DNA from 2 places in the Aneurinibacillus thermoaerophilus genome. Region 1 is predicted to be linked to the other one. Evidence: riboswitches for the same ligand, from Rfam matches in the RefSeq annotation. Region 1 holds a riboswitch; the other holds the start of a gene.
What was found. Region 1 has a riboswitch for FMN ahead of K3F53_RS08000 (ECF transporter S component). Riboswitches for the same ligand answer to the same signal wherever they lie in the genome.
Positions count from the first base shown of each region.

Region 1 (14,956 bases):
CGTCTCTGCCTGCGGGATGGCGCAGGCCGCACTTATCCCACGGGGCAGGTTCCCCATCTCACACATCTCATCTTGTTGATTCATAATATAAATCAAACTCCCATTATGCGTAACTCCTTTTCCACTATACAGGAAATCAAAGCAAAAAGAAAAGAAAAAACCCAAAAATAATGAAACTGTAAAAAGGCGATAAATACCAAGTAGCTTCTATATCTTTATAAAATAATAAAGAAAGCGCTTCCTTCATGTGACATACTTACCGCATAAGGGAATGGAATAGGAGGAAATGTCAAAGAAACAAGCAATAAAGATTTCGCAAATTTTAGATAAAGGAGAGATGGACATCGAGAAAAAAGAAAAACCTCACATAATGGTTCCTGTGCGTTGTTCGACGCTTTGGAAACTCTGTTCCCATATCTACGTATACATGAGACAGCTATTCAGACGTACAAATACTAAATAAAGAGCAACCTTGGGCTGAAATGACCCCTGTCTGCTTGACAGGGGTCATTTCAGCCCAAGGTTGCTCTTCTTTATATCGTAAACTCTCCACTCCGTTTTTAACATTTTTTGTATATTTTTTATTTTATGCCAACTTCCACCGCTGTTTCTTCACTTTTCTCCTCCAGCATCGTGCCTTCTTTCTGATAGCGGATATGCCAAGAGAAGGCTTTTTCCAGTACATGCGGCGTTTGTCCCCCACGCTGGCACGCTTCTTCAAAATAGGCACGAAGCTGGGGACGATAATCAGGATGCGCACAGTTTTCAATAATGAGACGTGCGCGTTCGCGCGGGGAAAGTCCGCGCAGATCGGCGATCCCCTGCTCGGTTACGATAATATCGACATCGTGCTCCGTGTGGTCAACGTGAGATACAAACGGCACGATACTTGAAATAGTGCCACCTTTTGCCACCGATTTTGTGACAAAAATGCCAAGGCGGGCATTGCGCGCAAAATCTCCTGAACCACCGATACCGTTCATCATATTCGTCCCCATCACATGAGTTGAATTCACATTTCCATAGATATCCACTTCCAGTGCCGTATTAATCGCAATCAGACCGAGACGGCGAATAATCTCCGGATGGTTGGAAATTTCCTGCGGACGCAGCACTAGACGCTCTTTGTATTTTTCAAAATTAGGCAACACCTGCTTCGTTTTCTGCGGCGAAAGCGTAATCGAACAGCCAGACGCAAAGCGAATTTTTCCTGCGTCCAGCAGATCAAATACCGCATCCTGCAATACTTCCGAATATACCTCCAAATCCGTAAATTCGGAAGTAAGGAATCCATGAAATACCGCATTTGCCACGGAACCAATACCAGATTGCAACGGCGCCAGTGTCTTTGGAAGACGGCCTGCTTTCACTTCACCCCGCAAAAATGCGATAAGGTGTTCCGCCATAACGGCAGTCTCTTCATCCGGCTGCACAATAGGCGAAGTTGTATCCAGCTCGTCTGTAATAACAATTCCCCTGATTTTTTCCAGCGGCACCGGTATTGCCTGCGTGCCAAGGCGCTGGTCAACACCGGTCAGCGGAATCGGCTGGCGCTTGCCCTGCGGCCCGACATCATACAAATCATGAACACCCTCAAGGGCCAGTGGCTGCGCCAGATTCAATTCAACAATCACTTCCTTCGCCTTCTCCACAAAAATACAGGAATTGCCGACAGAAGTCGTAGGCACAATATACCCTTCCTCTGTCACCGCAACCGCTTCCACAATTGCGATATCGATAGCGCCCAGCGCGCCCGCGCGCACCTGTTCCGCCGTATGGGATAAGTGCTGATCAATATATAGCAACTCTCCACTATTGATTTTGCTTCTCATTCGCTTCTCAGCCTGAAACGGAAGACGGCGATGAATAATACCAGCCTCAGCCATAACACCATCTACTTCCGAACCGATGGAAGCGCCGGTATATACATTAATTTTAAAGGATTCGCCACTTTTCTTTACCCGTTCTACAAGCGCGCGCGGGACGGCTTTCGCATCGCCCGCCTGCGTAAATCCGCTAAGTCCTACGGTCATTCCGTTTTGAATCCAGGTTGCCGCTTCCTGTGGGGTGACCAAGCGTTGTTGCAGTGTTTTATTGCGTAAACGTTTTTCCAGCATGATTACCGCCCCTTTATGAAAACGTTATTATTTTAACAATTTATAATTTAAACAATAGCACGTATTGTCTTTCCTCACCTTATAAAGGTGATAAAGAAGAAATTTTAACGATAAAACAGAAAATAAAAGGATAAAACCCTTTCATAATCTTGCTTTTTGAAAACGTTTTATATTTTGCGCAAAAAAAAAAGAGAAGAGACGGTCTCTTCTCTAAAATCCGAGCAAGCGCCGGAACGAACTTGCGTATTTCTGGCTAACCGGAACGCGAGTACGTGCCGGATCATTCATAATAAGCATGAATGTAGAGTGAAAATCTGGATGAATTTCATCGATCGAATATACGTTAACCATATACGCGCGATGGCAACGCACAAAACGATCCTGCGGCAACATATGCTCTAGCTCGACCAGACTATGCTTATTAAGATACATGCCACGTTCCGTATATAAATACGTCTTGCCTTTTTCAGATTCGATAAAATGAATATCATAGAGAGGAATCGGCACCCAACGATCTTCTCCTTTACCGATAAGAAAGTGATAACGCGGCCACTTCGCTTGCACCAGCCCGGCTCCCGGCGGGAAAATCGCCGTGATACATCCTTCCGCATCCCCTTCTTTCAAAATCGGGGTGCTCATCGCGTAATACGGAACACCAAACACGCTGTTTTCAAGATACTGCTCGATTTTTTTCTTCCGCATCAGCGCTTTGCGCGTCAGCGTTCCTTCCTTCACTTCATCACCTGGTTTAATTTTCAAATCGATCGCCCTGCTGGGCTGATAATAAATAAATTTAGATGTGTCAGCAATTGCAATGGACGCTTCCTTCGGAAACACGTCGCTGATTGCCTTGACAATCGAAAGCATCGCTGAGGTTTCCATTCTGTCATCTCCCACACTCTCATTCGATGCTTATTTTAGCATAAAAATGAATAAAGAAACGCATCGTTTTCACCTGTCATACGTCTAACTTATATAAGGCAAACCCTGTTAAAAACTAATGCCTTTGTCAACACTTTGGGTGTATATTTCTTCATAGAAACAAAGGAAAGTTTAGCTATAAAAAAGAGAGATTAGGACTTACGCAGGTTTTATATGGTAACCTATTTATGTAAGAATAAAAACTAAATTATTTTTAGACAGAAGGGAAGGATATATATGCGTCTACCTCGCACACTTTTTTTCATCATATTTATTGTTATACTAGGCCTTACGGGATGTACCTCTTCTGCACCAAGCAACGGGGCTTCCCAGAATCCAAACAACCCAAATTCTCCAGCTGGACAACAACATAAGAATAACAGCGACAACCAGCCATCTCCATCCGTTGGGCAGTCAAACGAGCAATCTGCTTCGCAAAACAATGATATGGATAAAAAAAATGACGAAGAGATTAAAGAAAAAGAAGTGATGTTGGTGTTTAGCGACGCCAATCTAATGGAGCAATACAAAGAACCTCGCGTCATCAAATATAAAAAAGAAACAAACTTGCCGACCATTGCCCTAAAAGCGTGGCAAAATGGTCCGCAAAATAAAAATCTTGTAACGCTCATGCCTAAAAACGTAAAAATCCAGTCCCTGAAAAAGGAAGGAGATACAGCAGTCGTTAGTCTTTCCCAGGAAATTAAACAGGCTAATCTTGGTTCCAGCGGCGAACAATTCTTGCTGGAAGAGATGGCTACCATCCTCAGCCAGTTCGGCTATAAAAACATGAAAGTGCTCATCGACGGTAAAGAAGTGGAAACCATACTTGGTCATATGGATACGACAACACCGATTGAGCCATTGAACCTTGACCAACTAAAAGAAATGAAGTAAGGCAACTTCTGGCTTTTGCTTCACAGGAAAAGGCAGTACCATATGGTGCTGCCTTTTTCATTTTTCGTTTTTTATTTTTTCAAGCACATACTTCGCGTATCCCATCGGATTGGCATACGTCGCCTTCCATTCTTTTATCATTCGCGCATTGCGAAACGCATAGCGCTGATCCCGACCATTGCATTCAATAAACAGAGGCTTTCCTTCCTTCGTAATGCCAATATCAAGCCCCACATCGGCAAGGCCCGGAATCGCTTCTTCCAGCCGGCGTACCACGCGAAGCGCAAACTCCGATACTTCCTGCTCTATTATTTGTGTATCCAGCGCTGGATATGCCGAAAGCAAAACCGGGAGCCGATATACCTTACCTCCTTGCCCTACATTGCTTAAAAAATGGCCAGGCGGCGCTACTTTACCAACCATTCCCGTGACCTGCCAGTCCCCAGACACATCTTTTTGGACAGAAACGCGCAAATCAAACGGCCGGCCCTGAAACGTAGCCAACGGCAACTGTTCCTGAATATGAAATCCGCGTGCTTGAATCCGTCGTATCAGTACGGTCGGCAACTTCTTAGAAAAAAATGTATGACGCCATACCTTTCGGCCATCTTTCCGCATGACATACGATAAGCAGAATCTATTCTTTTTTCGCACAATCTGCATAATGCCCGCTCCAATGCTGCCGCTGTTTGGCTTAACGAACAGCGCATCGTACCTCTGCATCATATGGCGTAAATTTTTCGGCGTTCCGCTGATCGTATGCGCCAAATGTGGGCGTATGGAAGGATCGGTCCATAGCAACGAATGGATATACAATTTGCTATAGCGATTCCAACGATTAAATACAAATATCCCGTTTTCCATCAACCGGCTCAATTTACGTCTGGCATATGCCGAAAACAAAAGCGCCCGGTTGTGAATGACGCGCGGTACAGGCACAACGACACGCTGATATTTTCCTTCTCGCTCTATGTACGCAGGAACGGTCGACCGATCCGGGTACAAATCTCCAAGGTGAATATAGCAAGGTTTCAGGCCATGCATGCGAGCGCCCTCTTCATAAAAGGCGAGCACTTCAGTTTGCGTCCGCCCGCTCAGAATACCTCTGTATATCGTTTGATTAAGCAATATGCCTACATACGAAACTTTCATCATGAGCCTCCTTGTCTGCCTTCCTCTATAAAATATGAGATAGCAAAAAGGAGGGTGCGTACTTTCCGCTTGCAAGCATCAAAACATAAAGGTTAACGTTTAGGGACAACGCCATTACTACTATAGAGTAGTGAAATGCTGAATTATTCGTTGTCTGGCTATAATTCCGGCTTGTTATTCAGGCTGCGCCACAAATAAAGGCAAGCGATCGATTCATACGGCGTCCACTTGGCTCCGATTTCAATCATTTGTTTTTTATCAGGCAGCGCGGGAAGGTCGTAGTTGAACTGGATGGCTTTTTTAATTCCCAAGTCATCTACCGGAAACACATTAAGACGCCCGAGCCCAAAAAGCAAAAACATTTGCGCCGTCCACACACCAATCCCTTTCACTTGGACAAGGCGACGAACAACTTCCTCGTTCGACAAAGTGGGGAATTCTTCTTCTTTCAATCTTCCGTCAGCAAAAAACGCAGCTAAATCCTTTAAATATCTAATTTTTAAATAAGATAGACCGCAGGCGCGTAACTCTTCTTCACCCGCAGCAAGGATGGGTTGCGGCGCCCACTCCCCGCTAAAATACGCGCGAACTTTCGCTGCAATAGCCGCCGCCGCTTTGACGGAAAGCTGCTGTGATACAATAGATTCACACAGTATCGCAAAATAGTCAGTCCGCGTTTTCCATGGGTACCGGCCATATGCATCGATTAAACGGCCGATAATCGGGTCTTTTTCCGCCAGACGCTTTACTCCTTCAGCAAACGCTTGTTCATTTGTATTTTCAATCATTTCCCGCCCCCCTATGTAAGAATTCCGTAAGCGCATCCTGCTTTGCCCAATATGTAATCGGTCGGTCATTTTTTTTTGCGTCAAAACAGCTAACAACAAAATCATTGCGATACGGCGCAATGACAAGCGAATTTCCATCCGTCCGCACCATGCGCAGCAAAGGCCCTTGTTGGGTATTCGCCAGCGACTCTATTTTTTGTACCGGTTTAGCAGCATTAAATAAATCAATAATCCGCTCCCGTTCTCCACTTTCTAGCGCTCTTTCATTCCCATCCGAATCGCGCAAAATGACAGCATTTACCTCATCGGGCGAAACAGCACGATGCAAATGGTCACTGGAATAGTATTTTTCCAAGCGTTTTACCCACGCATTTGGCAAACCGAATACAATTACAAGCACAACCACAACAATATAGCCGATCCATTCCGCATATGAAATCCCAAAAATCATCTTTTTCTCCCCTTTTCCTCACTTCTTCTTTCATTCGCTTAAGTTGAATTCTTCTTGCCTATATTGTACAGCAAATTGCGCTATATAAAAGCGCTTTAATTTTATGACATGGTTTCGAAGTAAAAGATGAAAGGCAGGACGTTATAAGCAGTCACAATTGTTTGTTATTTATTATTTCTCCTCATGAAAAACAATGGATATTGACTTCCATATATTTTCGTGACATATTTCTAAATAGATTGTGAAGTTTGTAACACAAACAAACCTTCAGGACAGGGTGAAATTCCCGACCGGCGGTGATGGAGCCAATTCTCCTCAGTCCGCGACCCGGATGCAAAATGGCGAGCATCCGGCTGACCCGGTGAAATTCCGTGACCGACAGTATAGTCTGGATGGGAGAAGGGAGAATTGAATAATGAAAAGAAAAGTACGAAAGACAGCGTTTTTGTCATTGCTGTCCACCATCGGATTTCTACTAATGTTTGTGGAAGTCCCGCTGCCGATGTTTCCAGCTTTTCTCAAGATCGGTGTAAGCGAAATTCCCGCGCTTATCGGTGCCATTCTATTTGGCCCACTCGCCGGAATGGCGGTCGAATTTATTAAGAATGTGTTGCATTTTCTCTTGACAACTCAAGGCGGCATGGCAGTCGGCGAATTGTCCAACTTCATTGCCGGTAGCACATTCGTTGTTGTTTCTGTGTGGCTAATGCGCATGCTACGGCAGAGCAAAGTAAATTTCTGGTTGGGGATGACCGCGGGTACGATGGCGATGGCGTTTATTATGTCGGTTGCCAACTATTTTATTTTTATTCCGGCCTTTGCCTACGTGATGGGCATGTCAGTTTCCGACATTATCGGCTGGTCACAACAGGCGAACAGCAGCATTACCAGCCTCTGGACGCTTATCGTTTACGCGATCTTACCGTTTAACCTGATTAAAGGGATAGCAGAAGCGGTCATCGCGTATCCAATTTACAGCCGTCTTCGTCCGGTGATACAAAGCGGCGAGTAATATGGAGCCATTCAGTTTTATATAAACAATAAAACACAAAGAAAGCTTTCGCTGTACGGCGGAAGCTTTTTTGTTTTAGCAAAAAAATTTTAGTCCCCCCCTTAAAACCGCAAATATTGCACGAATACATATGACAAAGAAAAAGAACGAGGTGACGATTCATGAACCGTATTGAAATTTTGGTTAATTCTGCGGATGAAATGTGCCAAACGATGAAAACCTTGCAACACTCTTACCCTAACGCTACATTTGAAAAACTCGAATATATTGGGATCGAAAACGGGCAACTTTCCATCAAATTATCATACATACTTAACTAATATCATTTTTGACGTTTCGGCATTTGTAACCACCTCTTCCTGTACTTATGTTACTTTTCAGCGAACGAAACCAAATTGAATAGTCAATCATTATGTTTCTTATCCACTTAAAAAGACAGGCATTTACGTAGCCTGTCTCATTTTATACCGTATTTTAAATACTTATGAACATGGGCCAAAATTGATTTGCGGGTTAAAATTCCAACAAACACCCCGTCCTCATCAACAATGCACAAGAACGGATGATTAATAGAGAGTTCCAAGCCGCGGAAAAAGCTGCCATCCTCCTTCATCCACGCCACTTTTTTGTTCATGACTTCTTCCACTTTCCGCTCGCCCAGTTTATCATATTCAATCTTTTCAATCCCAAGAATGGAATCCAGAATAAGTGACATGCTGATAAGTCCTTTAAGCTTATACTCCCGATCCAATACTGGAATGGCAGAATAACCCGATTTTGTCAAAACGAGCAGGGCGTGCTCCAACGTGTTGCCTTCCTGTACAATCGCTACTTTATTACCTGGAATCATCAAATCTTTAATCGCGATATCCAACGATACGCTTTTTACCATTTTCCCCATACATCCACCGCTTTCTTATCATGAAAATTACTTTATATTCTAATTCTATCATGAAAACGTTTTCTATACATATAGTTCCCATATGTCTGCGCCGCCCATTCCACACGGGACGTGCGCGCCGAGCGGCGCAAACCGCTCGGGCCACTATCCTATCCGTTTCTTCCTACCGTTTTTGACCTTTTTCTCAGGAAATTTGGGAATCGTTCCGCGAAATTAACACTTCGCGCGGTTTGCTACCCTCATAAGGACCAACAATGCCGCGCGCTTCCATCATATCGACAAGCCGCGCTGCACGCGTATAACCGATGCGAAGCCTGCGCTGTAAAAGCGAGACGGAAGCCGTCTGCGCTTCGCGCACAAGTTCTACCGCCTGCTCATACAGTTCATCTTCCGGTTTCCCCACGGCTGCTGTTTCCTCTTCACCTGGCATCATCTCCGGATGATAGCGCGCCTCCTGTTGACTTTTGACAAACGTGACGACTTTCTCTACTTCATGATCGCTAACAAATGCTCCTTGAATACGCACCGGCTTGGATGCGCCCATCGGCAAATACAGCATATCACCGCGTCCAAGCAGCTTTTCTGCTCCTCCCATATCCAAAATCGTTCGGGAATCGGCCATTGAAGACACACCGAACGCGATGCGCGACGGAATATTTGCTTTAATGACTCCAGTAATCACATCAACGGACGGCCGTTGAGTAGCAATAATCAAGTGAATACCGGCCGCACGGGCCATTTGCGCCAGGCGACAAATCGCGTCTTCCACGTCTCCCGGCGCCACCATCATCAAGTCCGCCAGCTCGTCCACGATAACTACGATAAGCGGAAGCGGTGCCACCCCTTCCTGCCGCGCTAACTCGTTGTACCGCTCCAAATCACGTGTGCCTGACTTAGCAAACAATTCATACCGCCGCTCCATCTCCTGTACAACTTTTTTCAGCGCCATCGAAGCGCGACGCGGATCGGTGACAACCGGTGATAATAAATGCGGAATTCCATTGTATACATTTAATTCTACCATTTTTGGGTCAATCATCATTAATTTCACTTCGCTCGGTTTTGCTTTGCATAAAATACTCATAATGATTCCGTTAATGCAAACCGATTTCCCGCTGCCTGTCGCGCCGGCCACAAGCAAGTGCGGCATGCGCGCCAAATTGGCAATGATCGGCTGTCCGGAAATATCACGCCCGAGCGCAATGCTTAGCTTATCTAGAGATTCTTGGTACTCACGGCTCTCCAGCACTTCACGCAACGTAACAAGTGCCACTTCATCATTCGGCACCTCGATACCGATGGCAGACTTTCCGGGAATAGGCGCTTCCATCCGGATTCCGCGCGCAGCAAGCGCTAGGGCAATGTCGTCTGCCAGCCCGACAATTTTACTTACTTTAACCCCAATGGCTGGCTGGATTTCGTAACGCGTAACTGTCGGCCCACGCTGAACTTCCAGCACTTTCGCCTGAACGCCAAAGCTTTCAAGCGTTGTGATGAGCTTGTGTACATTGCTCTGCACGTTCTTTGTCACTCCGCCGGGCTTTGCCCCTTTCGGACGATCCAGCAACTCGGGCGTCGGCAACCGGTATGATGGGTGATCGTCTTCCCCTTCAAAAGCGAGCGGCAAATCCGAAGGAGCTTCCAGCAGCTCCTTGCTCTCTCTTTTTTGGCGCCCGTGCAATTTTACTTTGATTTGTGCGCCCTCTGTTTTCACTTCAGATTCAGGCTCCAGCGCATGTTCTTCCTGCCGATACACGTTTTCAGCAAAATCATGAACGACGATTTCTTCTGCCTGCTTCGGCTCCGGCGCATCACTCAAAAAAACGCCCGCCTTTGGAACCGCCGCTGCTCTTTCCGCCATATGGTGCCGCAACTCTTCGCCACCCGTCTCATCCGACGTTAAAGCAATGTTCCGGTTTCCGAACCAACGAGCGATAAAACTCGGTTTCCTTTCCGCCTTTTCCTCGGTCTGCATGTCTTCTTCCGTTAGACTTTCTTCATATGCCTTACGCTCCGCCTGCTCCCGCAGCCGCTGCTCCCTCCGCTCGCTCAACAGCACAAGAGCATCCTGGCCCGCAGCTTTCATCCGCGCTCCTCCCGCGACAAGCATACGACGCACCGCCTGAAATAAACGCACATACGAAATTTGAAAAGCCAGCATCATGCCGATAAGCACCATGAAAACAACAATAAGAGAAGTACCTGCCGAACCAGCCGCCGCTGAAAAGAAGGCATAGCCAATAGCGCCAAGCAATCCTCCACCTACATCAGTTGTGGACGGTTTCCCTGCTTCCACCTGTCTTTTTTCCTGCAGCAGCTGTTCCCACGTCACCGATAAAACGGACTGTCCCGCAAATTTTCCTCCGGCGGTCAACTCGTCAAATAAAAGCATATGATTCCAGACAAGAAGGGAAAAAAACAGAAGAAATACGCCAATCCAACGTTGAGCCAGCAAATAGGGCCATTTTTGCTTCGCCATTACATACACGCCGATACCGATGCCCATAAGCGGCAGCATAAAATCCCAGGAACCGGCCACAATGCGAAAAATCCAAGCAAAATAACGTCCAAACCAGCTCGTGTTGGAGAATGTAAGCAGCGCCAAAAGCGAGAAGGCAATTATAACAAGCCCATATAATTCGTAGCGGAGAAACGTCCGCGTATCTCGCTTCCTACCTCCAGCTTCTTTCGCGCTTTTCTTTTTCTTCGCCACCGGCTTCACCACCTCGGAATTATGTATCAGCCACACAGGCAAAAAGGCAGCCGAACCAACCCCTGGCTGCGGTTGCCTTTTTGCCTGCCCTTGCGTTCGTATGGTCATTATAACACAAGAACATACGAGCGGTCATGATGGGTATTCTGTCGATATATAGGGAAAAAGAGCGATTTTTGCCGCAGCCTCATCCCCCGGAAGTTACTGATTCATAACGTCGCTATTCTCATGACGGCCTCCAAGTCCAAGCTCAAAAAATTATGTCTTTAAATCTTTTTTTCTATTTCTTTCGTTATATTAAATGAAGTGAGGTGAGACGATTGCAAAGCGATGAGCAACTCATCATGGAAATACGCAAGGGCATCGAGAGCTCGATGGAAGTGCTTATAAATCGATATTACAAAATGGTCTTTGCTTATATCTATCGAAATGTAGGCGAATATCATCTCTGCTATGATTTAACGCAAGAAACATTTATTAAAATGATCAAAAACATAGACACCTTTTCTACGGAGGGAAGTTTTAAACACTGGCTGATTAAAATCGCTCTAAACACGTGCCGGGACCATTACAAAAGCCAGGGGTATAAACTGGGACAAGCTTCATTCACCTGGACAGATAAGATCTCCGAGAAAAATGAACACGTTATCGATTTGATCCAGCACAAAGTGGAAAGTGAATATATCCGTAACGCCGTAATGAAACTTCCTGCCTATCAGCGAGAAGCGATTGTGCTCAGATTTTATCATGATCTAAAAATCAAAGATATTGCGAGCATTACGTCCAGCAGTGAATCTACCGTAAAATCCCGGATCATGCAGGGATTATCCAAACTAAAATCGATTTTGGAAAGGGACAAAAACGATGAAAAAAAGCAAAGCCAATACTGAATTTCCTGAGGATGTGTCACATGCTGATCTGCAGCAAATCATAGCTAATTTAAACAAATTTGAAGTTAAATTCCCAGATCAAAACGAAATCAATTCAACAATAGAGACAGCCAGAACCCAGATGCGTATTCGGGCGCGGAAAAAGTCGGGGTTCTTGTGCCGATTCAGCCGAATCATTTGGTTCGCTTTCTCTGAAATCTCGGTTATCCGTCCGATTTATTGGCTCACTAGCATTGCCTTATATGTAGCGGGGGCATTATTCACATGGTTGAGTGCGATGTCGAATCCCTACATGATGCTACTTGCCCTCTCACCTACACCTTTCATGCTCGGACTAATCGAAGTCTTTAGAGGACGGGATGAGCGAATGCTGGAGTTGGAAATGTCTTGTCGGTATAACGCGATTAGCGTCATTCTATCCAAGCTTTTTGTTATCGGTGTCTATAACATTTTTATCAACTTTGTATGCTCGATCTTGTTTTCCTTGATGTCAGATTCGGTTCAGATGTATAAAATTACCCTTTTTTGGCTTACTCCCTTTACCCTCGTTTGCGGGCTTTCGCTGATGATCGCGATCCGTTTGAGAGGGGGCACCTCCGTTATGGCAATGGTGTCAATTTGGGTGAGCCTGTGTATGGTTTTTCTCTTGTCACCTGCTCTCATTGACAAATTGCTGGTGCTTGATACGTTTTTTTATCTTATGCTGATTGTCATCGGCACAGCATGTACTGCGATTCAAATCAAAAAACTGCTTACAACGACCAATATGTATTTTGAAAGGAATGTTTTGCTTGAAAGTCACAATTGACCACGTAAGTAAAATGTACAAAGATAAAGTCGCGATCAACGACGTTTCTGCCGAATTAACCTCAGGCGTTTACGGTCTAATCGGCCCTAACGGAGCCGGCAAAACCACACTGATGCGGATGCTGGCTGATGTGTTGAAACCTTCGAGCGGGCGCATAATGGCTGATGGTGAAGATATTAAACAGTTGGATGACTTATACCGAGCGTTAATCGGCTATCTTCCTCAAGATTGCGGGTTTTACAGCTATTTCACAGCCTATCGCCTCTTGCAGTATGTCGCTGCACTCAAAGGATTGAACCGTCATGATGCGGATCGAAAAATCGACGAACTCCTGCATTTGGTCAATCTCACCAAGGAGAAGCACAAAAAAATCGGTACGTTTTCAGGTGGCATGAAAAGAAGGCTAGGAATCGCTCAGGCTCTGCTCAACGATCCAAAATTCTTAATTTTGGACGAACCTACCGCAGGGCTTGATCCAAAGGAACGAGTGCGATTCCGTAACCTTTTATCGGAAATATCCGGCGACCGTATTGTCCTTCTTTCCACACACATTATTTCTGACATCGAGTACATCGCGAAAGAAGTGCTGATTTTAAAAAACGGGCAGTTGCTAAAACAGGAAAGCCCGCAGAGTATTCTAAATGAACTAAATGGGAAAGTTTGGCATGTCACCGTACCTGCAATCGAGCTCCATAAACTTGAGCAACATTACACCGTGGGGAATGTCCTACGAAAAGGGCAGGAGATAGAGGCCAGGGTCATCTCCGATACAGCACCTGCGCCCACTGCTGTTTTGCAAACACCCAGACTCGAAGATATCTATCTGTGCTATTTCGGGGAAATATCAGGCGACACGGAGGACTAATCTATGCAATTGATCAAATATGAACTATACAAAATCTTTTCTCAAAAAGTAGTCTATATTGCTTTGAGCGTGTTCATATTATTTTACTGCTTGCACTTTTTCGGCGCTCTTAATGTTGCGCTCGAGAAGAAAAAGAAACTGTTTTATGAACAATTCGGTGGAAACATAACTGAAGAAAAAATAGCCTGGGCCCGTCAGGTTCTGGAGGCCCCGCCAAGGAAGCAGCCCATGAATGAAGATTTGATCGCTCAAAATTCTGTTGCTACGGATATTGTTAACGCTGTGAATCTGAAAGAGCAATATGAACAGTTCCTAAAAGAATCAGCGAAAAAAGTAGAAAGGCTGAAGGGAAAAGAGAACGTAAGTGCCTTACAAAAGGCGGAGCTTAAAGAAATCGAAGTGTGGAAAAAAGTAGAATACCCTAAATCCGTCTATTACCTTAATGGCTGGAAAAACATCATTCAATATATGAATGAGGTCGGCTACTTTTTTGTCGGGGCGCTCACGATTTTAGGATTGTCCAATGTATTTAGTCATGAGTATTCCACCAGAATGGACAGCCTGATTTTCAGCAGTCGATATGGCCGCAGGAAAATTGTGTTGGCCAAAATTGCGGCGGCGGCAGTGTTTTGTACTGTAATCAATGCCTTGTTAGCATGTGTGGTTTTCTCCCTTAACGGGTATTGTTACGGGTTAAGTGGCTGGAATCAACCTTTGGTTACATTGTTAGATTTATTTAGTTCAACCGGTTTTGATGGGCCAATTTGGGCATTTTATCTCAAGCAACAGCTTTATGCAACGTTAGGTTGTATTATTTTAGGAATATTTGTCTTACTATTATCTTCACGGACAAAATTATCAATTGTACCGGCTTTTATTGGCGGTGTTGTGCTGATATTTCCCGTCGTCATCGAAATGGCAAACATTCCACTGGTTATGCCGGTAAAACTCTTGCTTGACATTCTCCGTTTCACGGACTTCATCAAGCTTAACCATCTCGACAACTATCATTTTCTTAACTTTTTCGGATTTCCTTTACAGTATGGTTGGTACCTCTTAATCATCATGCTGACTTATGGATTTATTTCTTTACTTCTCCTTATGTTCAGCATCAAAAAGCGGCAGGTGATATAAATTGGGTATACTGATCTGGCAAGAATTATACAAGATATGGAACAATAAAATCGTATGGCTGATGATCGGATTATTCGCCAGCATATATCTGTTCACCACTCATACTTATTATACATGGCACTCGATGATGGCGTGGGATCGAATTGCTGATTTCTCTTACTCTTCAGGGTCGATCTTTGAGGGAATACTCATTTTACTTGCGTTATCCACTTCCTTTTCGCAAGAGTACCAATTGAAAACTGATTCCATCATCCTGAGTTCCAAATATGGAAGGAACAAATTGGTAACAGCCAAAATCCTCGCCTCC
Region 1 covers NZ_CP080764.1:1,508,620-1,523,575, reverse strand. The annotation lists gene K3F53_RS08035 (ATP-dependent helicase) at 1-84, opposite strand, end outside; gene K3F53_RS08030 (succinyl-CoA:acetate CoA-transferase ScpC) at 582-2,117, opposite strand; gene K3F53_RS08025 (LytTR family DNA-binding domain-containing protein) at 2,328-2,999, opposite strand; gene K3F53_RS08020 (GerMN domain-containing protein) at 3,276-3,935, shown strand; gene K3F53_RS08015 (YheC/YheD family endospore coat-associated protein) at 3,993-5,090, opposite strand; gene K3F53_RS08010 (DNA-3-methyladenine glycosylase family protein) at 5,246-5,875, opposite strand; gene K3F53_RS08005 (hypothetical protein) at 5,868-6,326, opposite strand; FMN riboswitch at 6,586-6,734, shown strand; gene K3F53_RS08000 (ECF transporter S component) at 6,742-7,338, shown strand; gene K3F53_RS07995 (hypothetical protein) at 7,500-7,658, shown strand; gene cbpB (cyclic-di-AMP-binding protein CbpB) at 7,796-8,239, opposite strand; gene K3F53_RS07985 (FtsK/SpoIIIE family DNA translocase) at 8,424-10,952, opposite strand; gene K3F53_RS07980 (RNA polymerase sigma factor) at 11,297-11,842, shown strand; gene K3F53_RS07975 (hypothetical protein) at 11,817-12,650, shown strand; gene K3F53_RS07970 (ABC transporter ATP-binding protein) at 12,634-13,515, shown strand; gene K3F53_RS07965 (ABC transporter permease) at 13,519-14,649, shown strand; gene K3F53_RS07960 (ABC transporter permease) at 14,651-14,956, shown strand, end outside.

Region 2 (14,956 bases), 380 kb from region 1:
CGCCGCGAATCACCGTGCCAAGCGCAATGACAGCATCATACCTGCTGGATTCTGCCATTTTTTTGACAATGAGCGGAATTTCAAAAGCTCCCGGTACCCAAGCAACTTCCACATCGTCTTCAGCCACACCATGACGCTTCAGCGCATCCAATGCGCCGGTCAAAAGCTTGCTTGTAATAAACTCGTTAAAGCGTCCAACGACAATGCCAATTTTAAGCCCTGTTCCCACAAGATTTCCTTCGTATACTTTTGCCATCATCATTCCTCCATTTTTCTACTATATCTTTATGGTTCAAATGCAAAGCGATTATAAATTCAATAAATGGCCGAGCTTGCTTTTCTTCGTGCGCAAATACCGTTCGTTCGCTTCCACCACCTCCATCTGCAGCGGCACGCGCTCCACTACACACAGGCCATAGCCTTCAATGCCTTTAATTTTGCGGGGATTATTAGTCAGAAGGCGGATTTGTCCCAGCCCCAAATCGGCAAGAATCTGCGCGCCAATGCCGTACTCCCGCAAGTCGGCGGGAAAACCCAGCTTTTCGTTTGCTTCCACCGTGTCAAGCCCTTGCTCCTGCAGTTTATACGCCTTCAGTTTGTTAATAAGGCCAATGCCGCGCCCTTCCTGGCGCATATATAACAGCACGCCGCGCCCTTCTTCTTCGATCTGTCTGAGCGCCGCATGAAGTTGTGGACCGCAATCGCAACGGAACGAACCGAACACATCGCCAGTGAGACATTCGGAATGCACCCTTACAAGCGTCGGTATATCTGGATGGATGTCTCCTTTAACCAGTGCCACATGTTCTTTATCATCTGTATCGTTCGTATATGCTACCATGCGAAAATGTCCGTATTCAGAGGGCAGCTCCACTTCGACTTCACGCCTTACGAGCTTGTCGAAACGCATGCGATAACGGATTAATTCTTCAATCGTAATCATTTTGAGTCCGTGCTTTGCAGCGATCCGCACCAGATCAGGCACCCGCGCCATCGTTCCGTCCTCGTTCATAATCTCGCAGATAACACCGGCCGGATACGCGCCGCATAAACGCGCCAAATCAACAGCCGCTTCCGTGTGGCCGGCCCGACGCAATACGCCGCCTTTTCTTGCAATAAGCGGGAAAATGTGGCCGGGACGGCGAAAATCTTCCGGTTTGCTGGCCGGGTCAAGCAGCGCCTGCACCGTCTGTGCCCGCTCATGCGCGGAAATGCCAGTAGTGGTTGTTTTCTCATCGATGGAGACGGTAAACGCGGTCCCGTACGCATCCGTATTCCTGTCTACCATCAGCTCAAGTTTCAACTCAGCGGCGCGCTCTTCTGTAATCGGCACGCACACAAGACCGCGACCGTACGTAACCATGAAATTAATCATCGCGGCGTCTGTTTTTTCCGCCAGCGCAATAAAGTCGCCTTCATTCTCGCGATCTTCGTCATCCACGACGATTACCGGTTTGCCGTTTTTCAAATCTTGAATCGCTTCTTCAATTGAATGAAACATATTCCCCACTCCTTTCCAGCGCTCAATCAACAAAACCCATGTTCGACGAGAAAATCCTTCGTAAGCGTCGGTTGTTTTTCCCGATCACGCAAGTCGCGCCGAGCGATGAACCGTTCAATGTATTTGCCAAGCATATCACATTCCAAATTGACGAGGTCGCCCTTTCCTTTGTATTGCAAGATCGTTTCCTCCAGCGTGTGCGGAATAATGGATACCGTAAAGCCATCTCCCGCTACATCAACGACGGTTAAACTAATCCCGTCAATAGCAATGGAACCTTTTGGAATAATATACCACAAAAGCTCCTCTCCAGTCCGCACCTCAAACAACATGGCATTATCGTATGGACGCTTGTCGACAATAACGCCTGTCCCGTCAACATGACCGGAGACGAAATGGCCGCCAAGTCTATCCCCTACGGCCAGCGCCCGTTCTAGATTGACCGGAGAACCCGGGCCAAGAGCGGATAAGCTTGTCCTGTCAAGCGTCTCCGGCATTACATCCACCGTAAAATGGCGGCCAGAAAACTCAACAACCGTTAAGCAAATACCATTCACAGCAATGCTGTCACCCAATTTCACATCTGTCAGCACTTTTTCAGCCGCAATTTCCAGGACGGCGGAACGGTTCCCTCTTTGAATGCGGCGAATGGTTCCAATTTCTTCAATAATCCCAGTAAACATACGCTTACCTCCAGACCGGATATCCAGAAATTTTCATATCGTTCCCCACTTTTTCGAACGAGACATCCATAAGTGAAATGGCATCCGCCATTTCTTCAATTCCCAGGCCGCCGAACGGCGTGGGAGCATTCTGGCCCGCTACCAGCTTCGGCGCGACGTAGGCAACGACTTTATTGATCGCCCGCGCGTGTAAGAACGCGCTGTTTATCTGGCTGCCGCCTTCAACCAGCAACGAAGAAACCTGCTGTTCGCCGAGGGTCGCAAGCAAGCAGTCAATGTCGACTTTCGGGCCGTCCCCGGTGGAGAAAACGCGGATCCTCTTCTCTTCAAGCTGCGCCCGCTTCGTCCTGTCCGCGTGTTCCGTCGTAAAAATCCAGGTCGGAGCCTGTCCGTCCGTTAACACGTTTGCATCCATCGGAATGCGCAGCGTCGTGTCAACGATGACACGAATCGGATTTTTGCCGCCAGGTGAAAGCCGGGTTGTAAGCTGCGGGTTATCGGCTAGCACCGTATTAACTCCTACAAGAATTGCGTCGTGCTCGTGTCGCATACGGTGCACTTCCCGACGCGCTTCCTCACCTGTAATCCAGCGGCTGCTTCCGGAATATGTCGCCACCTTTCCGTCAAGCGTCATCGCAGTTTTCACGGTAACAAACGGCCGGCCTGTTGTAATAAAGGTAATAAACACTTCGTTCAGCCGTTTCGCTTCCGCTTCACATATACCCGTCAGGACGTTTACTCCTGCTTCCTTAAGTTTGGCTACTCCTCTGCCCGCCACCAGCGGGTTCGGGTCCAGCATGGCGACAACCACCGTCTGCACACCATGTTCAATAAGCGCATCCGCGCAGGGAGGGGTTCGTCCATAATGGCTGCACGGTTCCAGCGTTACGTAGGCAGTGGCGCCTTTCGCTTTCGTGCCCGCCATGCGCAGCGCCTGCACTTCCGCGTGCGCTTCCCCAGCCCTTAAATGGGCACCCATACCAACGACTTCCCCGTTTTTTACAAGCACACAACCGACCATGGGATTCGGGCTTGTCTGCCCGCGTGCCGCCGCCGCAAGTTTAAGCGCAAGCTCCATGTACTCTCTGTGTTCCATCATCGCTTCTCCTTCCATCAAAAACAAAAACGCACAATACCATCTCTTTTCACGGAATTTCCCTGGGGTAAGAAAAGAGAGATGGATTGCGCGCTCTGCTTGCCTTATCTATGCAACAAAAGCGTTTTGACTTATCTGAATTCTCCCGTTGCCATACTGTGAGCAACTCGCGTACTTATGCCTCGTCCTTTTTCCTCGAAAAAGCCATACATATAGAAAGCCCTGAAAGACGGTTCAACCGTTTTCAGGGCTTTTTCACAAAAAGGTAGATCTAGTCTAGGCCAGGAACAATCTTTGTTTTCTTTAGTCAGATACAGCAAACTTGTAAAAGGAAAGCTGTATACATCACCTTGAATACTTTGACATTTGTACCGCAGCATCTTCGCCTTGCTCCACGAAGCAAAGGCAATACAGCAGCAAATAAAATGCATACAAAAAACTACAAGAAAGCAACACCTGGCGTGCTCTGATCCATCCTTCTCCCATCCAGACTATACTGTCGGTCCCGGACTTGCACCGGGTCAGCATTGGCCAAAAAAGCCGCAGCTCACGGACTGAAGAGGCTCGTAGCCTCTATCACCGCCGGTCGGGAATTTCACCCTGCCCCGAAGGATTTGTATAATTCAGTTGTATTTTTAGTATAGCCAATTGATATTCCGCTGTCCACACGAAAATTTTATAATGTGAAACAAGCATACGCACATTGAGGCTTTAAAACGTCCTATGATAGAATAGAGCGAACGAACCAATAAGGAGGAACAAACATGGCAAAGAAAAAAGGTAGCATTGAACTTGAAAACGGCAACAAAATTACGATCGAATTTTTTCCTGAAGCCGCTCCGGGTACGGTTGCAAACTTTGAAAAGCTCGCCAATTCCGGCTTCTATAACGGACTTACGTTCCACCGTGTCATTCCAGGCTTCGTAAGCCAGGGAGGATGCCCGTACGGCACAGGAACAGGCGGCCCGGGCTATACGATCAAATGCGAAACAGAAGGGAATCCACATAAACACATCCCAGGCGCTGTTTCCATGGCACACGCAGGACGAGACACCGGCGGCAGCCAGTTCTTCATCGTGCATGAAGCACAGCCGCACCTCGACGGCGTGCATACTGTATTCGGGCAAGTTATCGAAGGGCTTGAGCACGCAAAAAATCTACGCAACGGTGATAAAATGGTTGCGGTAAAAGTATGGGATGAAGAATAATGTATGCACCAGCGGGCGCAAAGGATAAACTTCCTGCGCGCCCGATTTCCGGCTTTTTGCCTTTCGGGTTTATATGTAGATATTTTTATCAAATGTACCATTACTCCCGCAGGGACGATAAAATCTCAGATTCGGGCGCGATACGAGAGGACAGGTACAGTGGCAATGAATTGACATCGTGGCCGTATTCATCGAACTATACCAGAACGGCCGGGGCTATCGTTTTCTTTATATTGTCTATCATATGATCCGGCACACGATTTGCGATCTCTTCACCGATTTTGATAGAGGCTGTGGCTGCTGGTGAAGGGGCATTGCATACATGCATCGAGCGTTTACCTGAAAAAATGGCGAAATCGTCCACCATGCTTCCATCGTGCATGATCGCCTGTGCCCGCACCCCGGCATGGGTCGGGACAATATCTTTCTCAGTCAATTCTGGAATCAGACGTTGCAAACTGCGCAGAAACGCCTGTTTGCTGAAAGAGCGAACCATTTCGTTGATACCTTCCTTCATATTTGGCATTGCCATTTTCCAGAAGCCTGAATAGGTTAACACCTCAAACAGATCCTTCAAACTGATATCCTTTTTGGTGTAACCTTCACGCTTGAAGGCTAATACTGCGTTCGGCCCAGCGTGAACTTCCCCATTAATCATACGAGTAAAATGAACACCGAGGAAGGGAAAGTTCGGGTTAGGCACCGGATAAATTAAATGTTTTACGAGATGGCGTTTTTCAGGAATCAATTCATAGTATTCACCACGGAATGGCACGATTTTCATCCCGGTGTGCATATCGGCCATTTTGGCTACCCGGTCACTGTGCAAGCCGGCACAGTTAATCAGGAAGCGTGCTTTAATCGTGCCGCGATTTGTTTCAACTGTGACGCCGCCTTTTTCCTCGGCAATATTCTCCACTTTGGTGGACAGGCGCAAGTCACCGCCACCCTCTTCAATCATTCGCGCAAACGTGCGAGCAACTCCTTTATAGTCCGCGATCCCGCAACTCGGCACACGAATCGCGCCAAGGCCGCGCACATGCGGTTCAATCTCTTTCAATTCTTCCGGGCCAATTTTCGTTACGTTCAATTGATTCTGCAAACCGCGCTTATATAAATTGTCCATCAGCGGCAACTCTTCCGGCTCTGTTGCTACAATCACCTTGCCGCACACTTCATATGCAATGCCGTGTTCTTCACAGAACTTCACCATCGCTGCATTCCCTTCCCGTGCAAAACGCGCTTTAAAACTGCCAGGCTTATAATAAATCCCGGAATGAATAACACCGCTATTGTGTCCCGTCTGGTGCCGGGCCCAATCGGCTTCTTTTTCAATCATGACGATCTTTGCACCCGGAAACCGCTTCATGAGCGCCATCCCTGTCGATAAGCCTACGATCCCTCCGCCGACAATCGCAAAATCATACATGCTATGTTCCTCCTCTATCCCCATTTATGGGATGCTGCTAGTATTTGTCTATTTTTATTATTTATATTTATATGCCATATAAGGCAGGCCTGCAAGAAGAGAGGCCTGCCTGTAATCCTTTTATACACGGGCAAAATACCCGCGCTGGCGCATCAGCTCACGGTACAATTCCGGATGTTTTTCAAACGGGGCACGACCATGCATCCAGAAGCTATTGTTCAGAATCACCAAATCGCCTACCGGAAGTTTTAACGCATGCACTGCCGGAGAATTTTCCAGGGATTCAGATAACTCTTTCAAATAAAGAGCCTGTTCGATCGTTTCCGGATACGCGAATTGGTCGATAAAGCAGATGCAAGGCTTGTTATTGATTTCATAAAAAGTAGCGCGATGCACAACTTGCTCCACATTTTTGCTCGGTGGTGCTTTATACGTAATTTTCACATTCGCGAGCGGATGCTTGCTGAACTTTTCAAGATCTTCCCAGTCATCGAGATGCAGCAAACGAGATTCACCGCCAACCGCATTTTTCTCGTCCATTTTCATCATGAGCAACCAGTCTGTCGGCTCATCTACGAATGTGCCATCCGTATGAAGTGTGAACAGGCGATACGCTTGACGCAAATAAGAGTCGCTGTTGTCTGTATCTTTCACTGTAAAACGCGCATAGAATGTTCCGGTCATCGCGTCAAAGTTCGGGATGCCGATCAGGTGCGTTAAAGCTGTCCCAAATTTTACAAAATCTTCTACATCTTCCGTTTTGCCCTGCACACTGATAGTGAAGCCGCCTGATTCGCGATCCTGAAGAATTTCGCGGATATTATCCATGAACGATTGACCGAACAATTCTCTGAACTGGTGCGCCAGCACTTGCCGGGAATACGGAACATAGCGCAAGGATTGTTCGCTGTGCTCTTTGCAGCCGGCAAAAAACGTTTCAAGCAATCGGTCATCTAACTGAATGTGATATAGCCTTTTGTGGTCAGGATGCGGCATAATTTCATAGCCTGGTTGTTTTTGCACAAATTTCATCTCTCTTTTTGTCTCGGTAGCCATTGTCATCGTTTCGTTCCTCCTCCATTTGATAAAAAATGTGAGTCATACAGCTGAAAAGATCGTGTCGGTGTCCGACCAAGTCCGGCCTGTCAGCCTTTGGGGTTATTTATGCGCGACAGATGAAGGGTGAACCTGTTGCGCATAAAAACAAAGAGCCAGTTACACTTCTCCCCAAAAACAAGGGTTGAAGTATAACTGGCTCTCATTTACGAAACCTCTCCAATTACTTGAAGGGCAGTAAATTAGACAGTTTCATGTATGCAATTCTTATAAAACAATTCATTCACAGGCTTGACAGAAACCGGTATGCGAGTAGGGAAAACCTCTCTGCAAGGTTCTGTCATTTGCTACTGCATTTATATTTTAATGGTATCGTAATCTTAAATTTTTGTCAATCATTTTTTTTACTATTTTCGCTATTTTTATAAAGTAAATACTGGTTATGCAGATCACGAAGAGCAGCGACAAGTGCATTCTGGGCTTTACCTTGATAAAAGTCTATGATGCGCCGGCTCAGCGCTTCAATGCCATCCTGCAGGCTGCAACCGCGCAGCAATTGACCGATAAAATCCCGGCCGTGTTCGGTCGCAAGCGTACAGGACGCTTCCAGAATCACGTGGTATTTCGCATCCGCTTCAACCGTAATCGTCAACGTATCAAAAATGCTGCGTGCCGCCATTCCCTGCGGCAAACGAGCATGGCCTGCGATAAAATACGTCTTGCCTGTGAACATAACCACAACACCACTTTCCGGGAGATTTTCTTTCTCCTGATCATACCCCTGCATATTTGCAGGTGTCAATTTTTTATGATGAAATACAAAATGTCACATCCGATCCATGTATACCGTTTTCACTTGGGTATAAAATTCAATCGCTGCTTTCCCTTGTTCACGGGATCCAGTGCTGGAGTTTTTGCAGCCGCCAAACGGCACTTGCGGCTCCGCTCCCGCTGTTTCTGAATTCACGTGCACAATGCCCGCTTCAATATCATCCACGAACCGTTGCGCCAAGGTAAGGTTATTCGTGCAAATCGCGGAGCTGAGGCCATATTCTGTATCGTTCGCCAGTCCAACTGCTTCTTCGTAGTTCTTTACTTTAAAAAGCGCGATAACCGGCCCAAAAATTTCCTCGCGCGCGATACGGGCGTCGCGGCTTACGTTTTCAAAAATCGTCGGCAGCACATAGAAGCCGTTCGCAAGTTCCGGATCGGCCGGCGCCTCACCGCCGCAAAGCAGCGTCGCTTCTTGTTTTCCTGCCTCAATCATCGCCATAATACCATCGCGCTGTGTTTTAGAAACAGCCGGGCCCATAAACGTGTCTTTTTCCAGAGGATTGCCCACTTTGAGCGCTTTCGTACGCTCAACAAGCAAGTCACGAAACGCATCATAAATTCCTTCTTCCACAATCACACGGCTTGTGGCCGTACACTTTTGTCCTGTGGAACGGAACGCGCCGCTAATAGCGATATTCACCGCTTTGTTCAGATCGGCGTCAGCCAGCACGATAAGCGGGTTTTTACCGCCCATCTCCAGCTGCACTTTTTTTCCTTTTGCAGTTGCGCGCTCTTGAATGCGCAGGCCAACCGTATTTGAGCCGGTGAAAGACACTGCTTTAATATCCGGATGTTCAACGATCTCTGACCCGACAACCGAACCGCTGCCAAACACGCAGTTAACAACACCCGCAGGAAGGCCCGCTGCTTCAAACGCTTTCATTACATGGTACACAGATTTCGGCGTAATTTCGGCAGGTTTAATGACCACGGTATTGCCATAGATAAGCGCCGGAGCCATTTTCCACACAGGAATGGCAATCGGGAAGTTCCACGGCGTAATCAGACCGATCGGCCCCACTGGCACACGGGTCGTATAAAGAAACGTTTCCGCGTTCGCCGAAGGAACCACTTCACCGACCGGCTGCCGTCCTTCCGCCGCATAGTATTCGAGAATGCTGATGGCCCGCTGTGTTTCTCCGATTCCCTCCACCAGCGTTTTCCCTTCTTCTAGCGTTAGATCGCGGCCTACTTCTTCCAAATTTGCCTTTAAATATTCAGCCGCCTTTAGCAAGTAGGATGCACGCTGCTGAAAAGAAAGCTTTTTCCATACCGCAAACGCTTTTTTCGCTGCTTGGACCGCTTCATACACATCTTCCGCTGCGCTCATCGGAAACTCGCCTAGCACTTCTTCCCAGTTGTGCGGGTTACGATTTTCGATATATTCGCCGCTCACAGGTTTTTTCCATTCACCGTTGATATAGTTTAAATAACGCATGTTATTGTCCACCACCTATTTTAAAACACCTATTTTAAAAATTGCAAATTTTTACCTTGTGCTTCCTTTTTCGATCTTCTGCCTGCGTTAAATGTAAACGAAATCCTAAGTTAACAAAATTGCATTTGTCAGTGTCTTTTGATTATATCACTTTTTCGATTTGCCTTTCTTCGAAGCCCGAAGACGGTTGCTTCTTACGATAAAATACAAAATAGGAAGCAATAACAAGAACTGCGATAAGTGAAGTAAGATAGAATTGCAAACACATGTCCTCAATAAAAGCTTGTGCAACAAAAATACCTAACAAGATGATAATAGTCGCATAGGTTAAGTAGGGAAACAACCACATTTTTACCTTAAGGGCTCCCGGATTTTCTTTTTCGATCTTTCTCCGCATACGTATATGTGAAAGAGCGATAAATATATACACAAGCATCGAAACGCCACCCGAGCTATTTGCCAAAAAAGCAAACAATTTATCAGGGGACACAAATTTGAATATTGCACAAATATAAGCAAAGCATGTGCTTGCCAGTACCGCCCAAACCGGTACCCCTCTCTTATTTACCTGTAAAAATATACGGTGCGCCTCTCCTTTTTGCGCAAGAGAATACAGCATACGTGAGCTTGTATAAAGCCCTGAATTCAAGACAGAAAGCAAAGAGATGAAAACAACGATATTCATAATTTGAGCCGCAGCTGGCAGGCCCGCCATATCAAATACACTCGCATATGGAGTTTTGAGCAAGTCTTTAGCATTCCACGGCAGAACAGTAACCAGCACAGCGACTGAACCAATAAAGAACACAAGAATGCGCCAAACCACACTGTTTATGGCTTTCATAACGTTCTTTTCCGGGTTTTCCGATTCCCCCGCCGCAATGGCTGCGACCTCACTTCCCACTAAGGAGAATGTAATAAAGACAACGCTGAGAAGAACCGGGAGAAATCCGTTCGGGAAAAATCCACCGTTTCCGGTAAGGTTAGAAAGACCCGGTGATTCAATGCCCGGTACGAAACCAAAGATCATCGCTGTTCCCAGGCATAAAAACGCAATAATAGCAACTACTTTAATAAAAGCTAACCAGTATTCAAATTCTCCATATGTTTTGACTGAATAGATATTGGTAAGCGTCATCAAAACAGTCAAAGCTAGACTTCCTATCCACGCAGGTATGGAAGGGAGCCATTGATGAATCATAGCCCCTACTAACGTGGCTTCAATTGCGACAATGATCACCCAGTTAAACCAGTATAACCAGCCAATCATATATCCGGCCCATGGCCCAAGCGCTTGATGTGCATACGTAGCAAAAGAACCGCTATCAGGATTCAAAACAGCCATCTCTCCAAGCATACGCATAACAAGAACTACGATCAAGCCTCCAATTATATAGGATAGAAGAGCACCGGGGCCTGCCGAGGTAATGATGGCGCCGCTCCCTACAAATAAGCCAGCGCCGATAACTCCACCGATAGAAATCATTGTTATATGCCGTTTTTTCAGATCTTTGTGTAGTGCCTGCTGTTCCAAAAGCTCCACCGCCTTTACAAATTTGTTTATTTTTGTCCTGAGAAAGTGCTAAATAGGAGCGGAATACCACTAAAATTGACCAACATGAAATGTAATGGTATCCGCCCATATTTACTTATTTAGAAGCTTTTGCAATCGCTTGTTCTAAAATGTGCAACCCTTTTTCTAAGTGTTCATCTGTAATCACAAGCGGTGGCAAGAAACGAAGCACATTGCCGAAGATACCCGCACTTAAACCGATTAAGCCGTTGTTCCAGCATTCTGTCACGATTTTGCCTGTCTCTTCTTTCGCCGGCTCTTTCGTTACGCGATCCCTTACTAATTCAAGCGCAACCATTGCACCAAGCCCACGTACATCTCCGATAAGATCGTATTTCTCCTGCCAACTGCGGAAGGCATTCATCATGCGATCGCCGATGACTTGCGCACGTTCTACCAAATTCTCTTCTTCAATAACATCAAGCACCGCAAGGCCTGCCGCACATGCCACTGGGCTTCCAGCGAATGTGCCACCAAGCTGTCCAGCTCCAGGTGCATCCATCAATTCAGCGCGTCCTGTAATGGCACTAAGCGGCATACCTGCTGCAATGGATTTGGACATTGTAGTAATGTCCGCCGCTACCCCGTAGTTTTCCATCGCAAACAATTTCCCTGTACGGGCAAAACCGGTTTGGATTTCATCCGCAATCATAAGAATGCCGTACTTGTCACAAATGCGGCGTACGCCCTGTACAAAAGTAGTGGAAGGAACAATGAATCCACCTTCGCCCTGTACTGGCTCCATGATAATAGCAGCGATATGATCTGCTCCCACTTCACCGAGGAAGAATTGTTCAAAATGATGTAAAACTTGCTCGTCCAGTTCCTCTGGCAACATTCCTTGCGGTGCACGATAATAATAAGGGTAAGGCAATTTATATGTTTCCGGGGCAAACGGTCCGAAGCCATGTTTATACGGATTTACTTTGCTTGTTAAAGACATGGTCATTAAGGTACGGCCATGGTAGCCGCGTTCAAACGAAACAACAGCGCTGCGACCGGTCGCTTTCCGGGCGATTTTCACAGCGTTCTCCACCGCTTCCGCGCCGCTGTTCGCAAACATGGTTTTCTTTTTAAAATCGCCCGGCGTTTTTTCGTTCAATTTTTCTGCAAGCTCAATATAGCTTTCGTACGGCATAACATGAAAACAGCTATGAATAGAAGCCGCCGCCTGCTCTTGAATGGCTTTTACCACTTTCGGATGACAGTGACCAATATTCTGCATACCGATACCACCAGCAAAATCAATCAATTCATTGCCATCTACATCAGTAACGATGGCTCCTTGCGCCGATTGTATATATAGCGGAGTTACATGATACGGACCTACAGGAACCGCCTCTTGACGGCGAGCATGTAATTTTGCAGATTTTGGACCTTGTGATGTTTGTGCGTTTGTCGTCATCTGTTCTCTTCCTTTCCTTTTCCTAAATATTTGTTCATCTTTCGCACAATCGTAGATTGGTTGACTTTTAGCGCCTCAGCACAACGGTACGTATTTTCGTATTTTTGGTAGGCCATAGAAATCAATTGCTTTTCCACTTCTTCGACGGCTTGCTTCAGTGGACATAATCCTTTTATTTTTATTGCCCAGGCCTCCTGGTAATTCTTGCTGTCTTCCCAAAGACTCGCCGGCAAATGGTGTGGTAATACTTCTGTCCCTTCGCTTGTTACAATCAAGCGTTCCACCATATTTTCCAGTTCTCGCACATTGCCGGGCCAGTCATAAGCGCTCAAAATCTCGATTGTGTCTTCATGGAACTGCTTGTACAACCCGTATTTTTTTGTAAAACGAGCGATAAAGTGTTGAATAAGAGCTGGAATTTCTTCTTTACGCTGGCGAAGCGGAGGAACTGAGATCGGAATAACGTGCAAACGGTAAAACAAATCTTCACGAAAACGACCTTCTGCAATCAGCTTGTGTAAATCTTGATTGGTCGCAGCAATAATACGCGTATTTACCGTTAGCAACTGATTTCCGCCAAGCCGACGGAACGTATTATCCTGCAAGAATTGCAAAAGTTTCACCTGCACGCTTAACGGAATTTCGCCGATTTCGTCAAGAAACACGGTACCGCCGTCCGCGATTTCCAGCACACCTTTTTTCGACGTATTCGCTCCGGTAAACGCCCCTTTTTCGTATCCAAACAATTCCGATTCAATCAATGTGTCCGGGATGGCCCCACAGTTGATATGGACAAAGTTTTTCGTACGGCGGTGACTCGCCCGATGCACACGTTGCGCAATCATCCCTTTCCCAACTCCAGATTCCCCCATAATTAAAATGGTGGAGTCAACGTGAGCCACCCGTTCGGCCAGCTGGTAAATTTGCTGCATTTCCGGCGAAAGCACCACCATGTCGTCCTGAGGTTCATCTTTGCTTTGCTTCAGCTTCTCCAATTCAAGACGGTAAGCATCCAGCAAGCTTTCCGTCGTTTCCAGACGCTGGCGCAGCATCTCGACTTCTTCGTACTCTCGTGAGTTAAAGATAATTCGATGGAGGCTGCCGTCCGGGTTGAATACCGGGTTTCCGATTACGTGCAGCTTTTTTCCATTTACCGTCACCTGAACGCCGGACACTTTTGTCCGCTTTCTGATAATTTCCGGCGTAATGCTCGGCGTAAATACGCCTTCTGCGGCAAGTTCCGTCGTTTTTTTTCCCAGTAATTCACCAATGGGCCTTCCGTACAACTGCTCACTTTTCGGCCCAGCGCGCAAAATTCTTCCTTCTCCGTCCGTCACCAAAATCTCATCAAACGACGTATCAAAGATATTTTCCAGCTCAAAGTACTGATCATCGCGCCGCAGGACAAGAAAATCCGCCGTATGAATACCACCTTCGTAACACCGCTTCCATTCCCCGCGCAAAGAAAAAGAAGGAGTTTTAATCTGCGTCTCCCAAAAGTCCTGTCCAACCCGGCAAAACGATTCATAGGAAGAAAAAACAAGAGGTAAGACATCAGACAGATGCTTGCGTACTACGTCCGTTTCTTTAAAGATAAACCAATTCTCCATCTTGCCCTTCCAATGAATAATAAATCCATCTGGAGACAGGGCAAGCATGCCGTACGGCATCTGCATCCACAGCTTGTCAATATCCGGTGCAGCATACGTTTCCAAAACCCTCACCTGCTTCCTCGTCTCCCTTCTCATTTTTCTTCCCTGCACATTTTCTAAATAGCAAATACTATGCCAAAATTAAAAACTTTATTTCTGAGGAATTCTTATAAAAGAAGGGAGAGAATATTAATGCAATTTCGCATTCAAATCTATTTTAATATACTGAATAATTATAACCTATGTATTATTTATAACTTTGTATTTATTTTTAATGCTAATTTGCATCAATATAATGCTATATAGCATTTAAAAATTTTATGTACATTTCCGCTTAATCAGAGAAGGTGATAATGATAGAATAAAAAGAAAATGGAAAGGATGATACGATGGCACTGAACAATACCTGCATTTTCTGCAAAATCATCAAAGGGGAAATCCCGTCAGCCAAAGTATACGAAAATGAACATGTCGTCGCGTTTCTTGACATCAGCCAGGCAACGAAAGGCCATACGCTTGTTATTCCGAAAACCCACAAGCAAGACATTTTCGAATTAACACCGGACATCGCTTCCAATCTATTCGCATGCGTGCCGAAGATCGCAAACGCCATGAAAAAGCAGTTTAACATAGAAGGGGTGAACCTGCTCAATAACAGCGGTAAAGTAGCGGGACAAACAGTATTCCATTACCATCTGCACATCCTGCCGCGCTATGGCAAAGAAGACGGATTCCATCCAACATTACAGGAGAACAACGCCCAGTATACACCTAGCGATCTGCAAGAAATCGCTGCTCATATCGCCGCTGGCATCGAGTCATAGGGCATGTATACATAAAGGAGCGAACCAATCGTTCGCTCCTTTCTTTATCGTTTACACCGACTGACTTAACGCGCATACGATAACGCGGTCATTTCTCACAAGGTCTTCATACGATTCTCTTTTCACCGCCACATCGGCGCGCCCGTCTTTGACAAACACGACAGCAGGGCGGCGAATTCGGTTATAATTATTCGCCATGGAATATCCGTACGCGCCCGTACAAGAAACAGCGAGCAAGTCGCCGGGCTCCGCCTTTG
Region 2 covers NZ_CP080764.1:1,129,112-1,144,067, reverse strand. The annotation lists gene ribH (6,7-dimethyl-8-ribityllumazine synthase) at 1-256, opposite strand, end outside; gene K3F53_RS06140 (bifunctional 3,4-dihydroxy-2-butanone-4-phosphate synthase/GTP cyclohydrolase II) at 308-1,501, opposite strand; gene ribE (riboflavin synthase) at 1,528-2,184, opposite strand; gene ribD (bifunctional diaminohydroxyphosphoribosylaminopyrimidine deaminase/5-amino-6-(5-phosphoribosylamino)uracil reductase RibD) at 2,189-3,283, opposite strand; FMN riboswitch at 3,751-3,897, opposite strand; gene K3F53_RS06125 (peptidylprolyl isomerase) at 4,045-4,488, shown strand; gene lhgO (L-2-hydroxyglutarate oxidase) at 4,685-5,917, opposite strand; gene glaH (glutarate dioxygenase GlaH) at 6,038-6,979, opposite strand; gene K3F53_RS06110 (DUF3870 domain-containing protein) at 7,365-7,706, opposite strand; gene K3F53_RS06105 (aldehyde dehydrogenase family protein) at 7,800-9,245, opposite strand; gene K3F53_RS06100 (amino acid permease) at 9,388-10,731, opposite strand; gene gabT (4-aminobutyrate--2-oxoglutarate transaminase) at 10,895-12,223, opposite strand; gene K3F53_RS06090 (sigma 54-interacting transcriptional regulator) at 12,220-13,947, opposite strand; gene K3F53_RS06085 (HIT family protein) at 14,265-14,699, shown strand; gene lysA (diaminopimelate decarboxylase) at 14,751-14,956, opposite strand, start outside.
Region 2: another riboswitch for FMN. It lies ahead of ribD (bifunctional diaminohydroxyphosphoribosylaminopyrimidine deaminase/5-amino-6-(5-phosphoribosylamino)uracil reductase RibD); the one in region 1 lies ahead of K3F53_RS08000 (ECF transporter S component).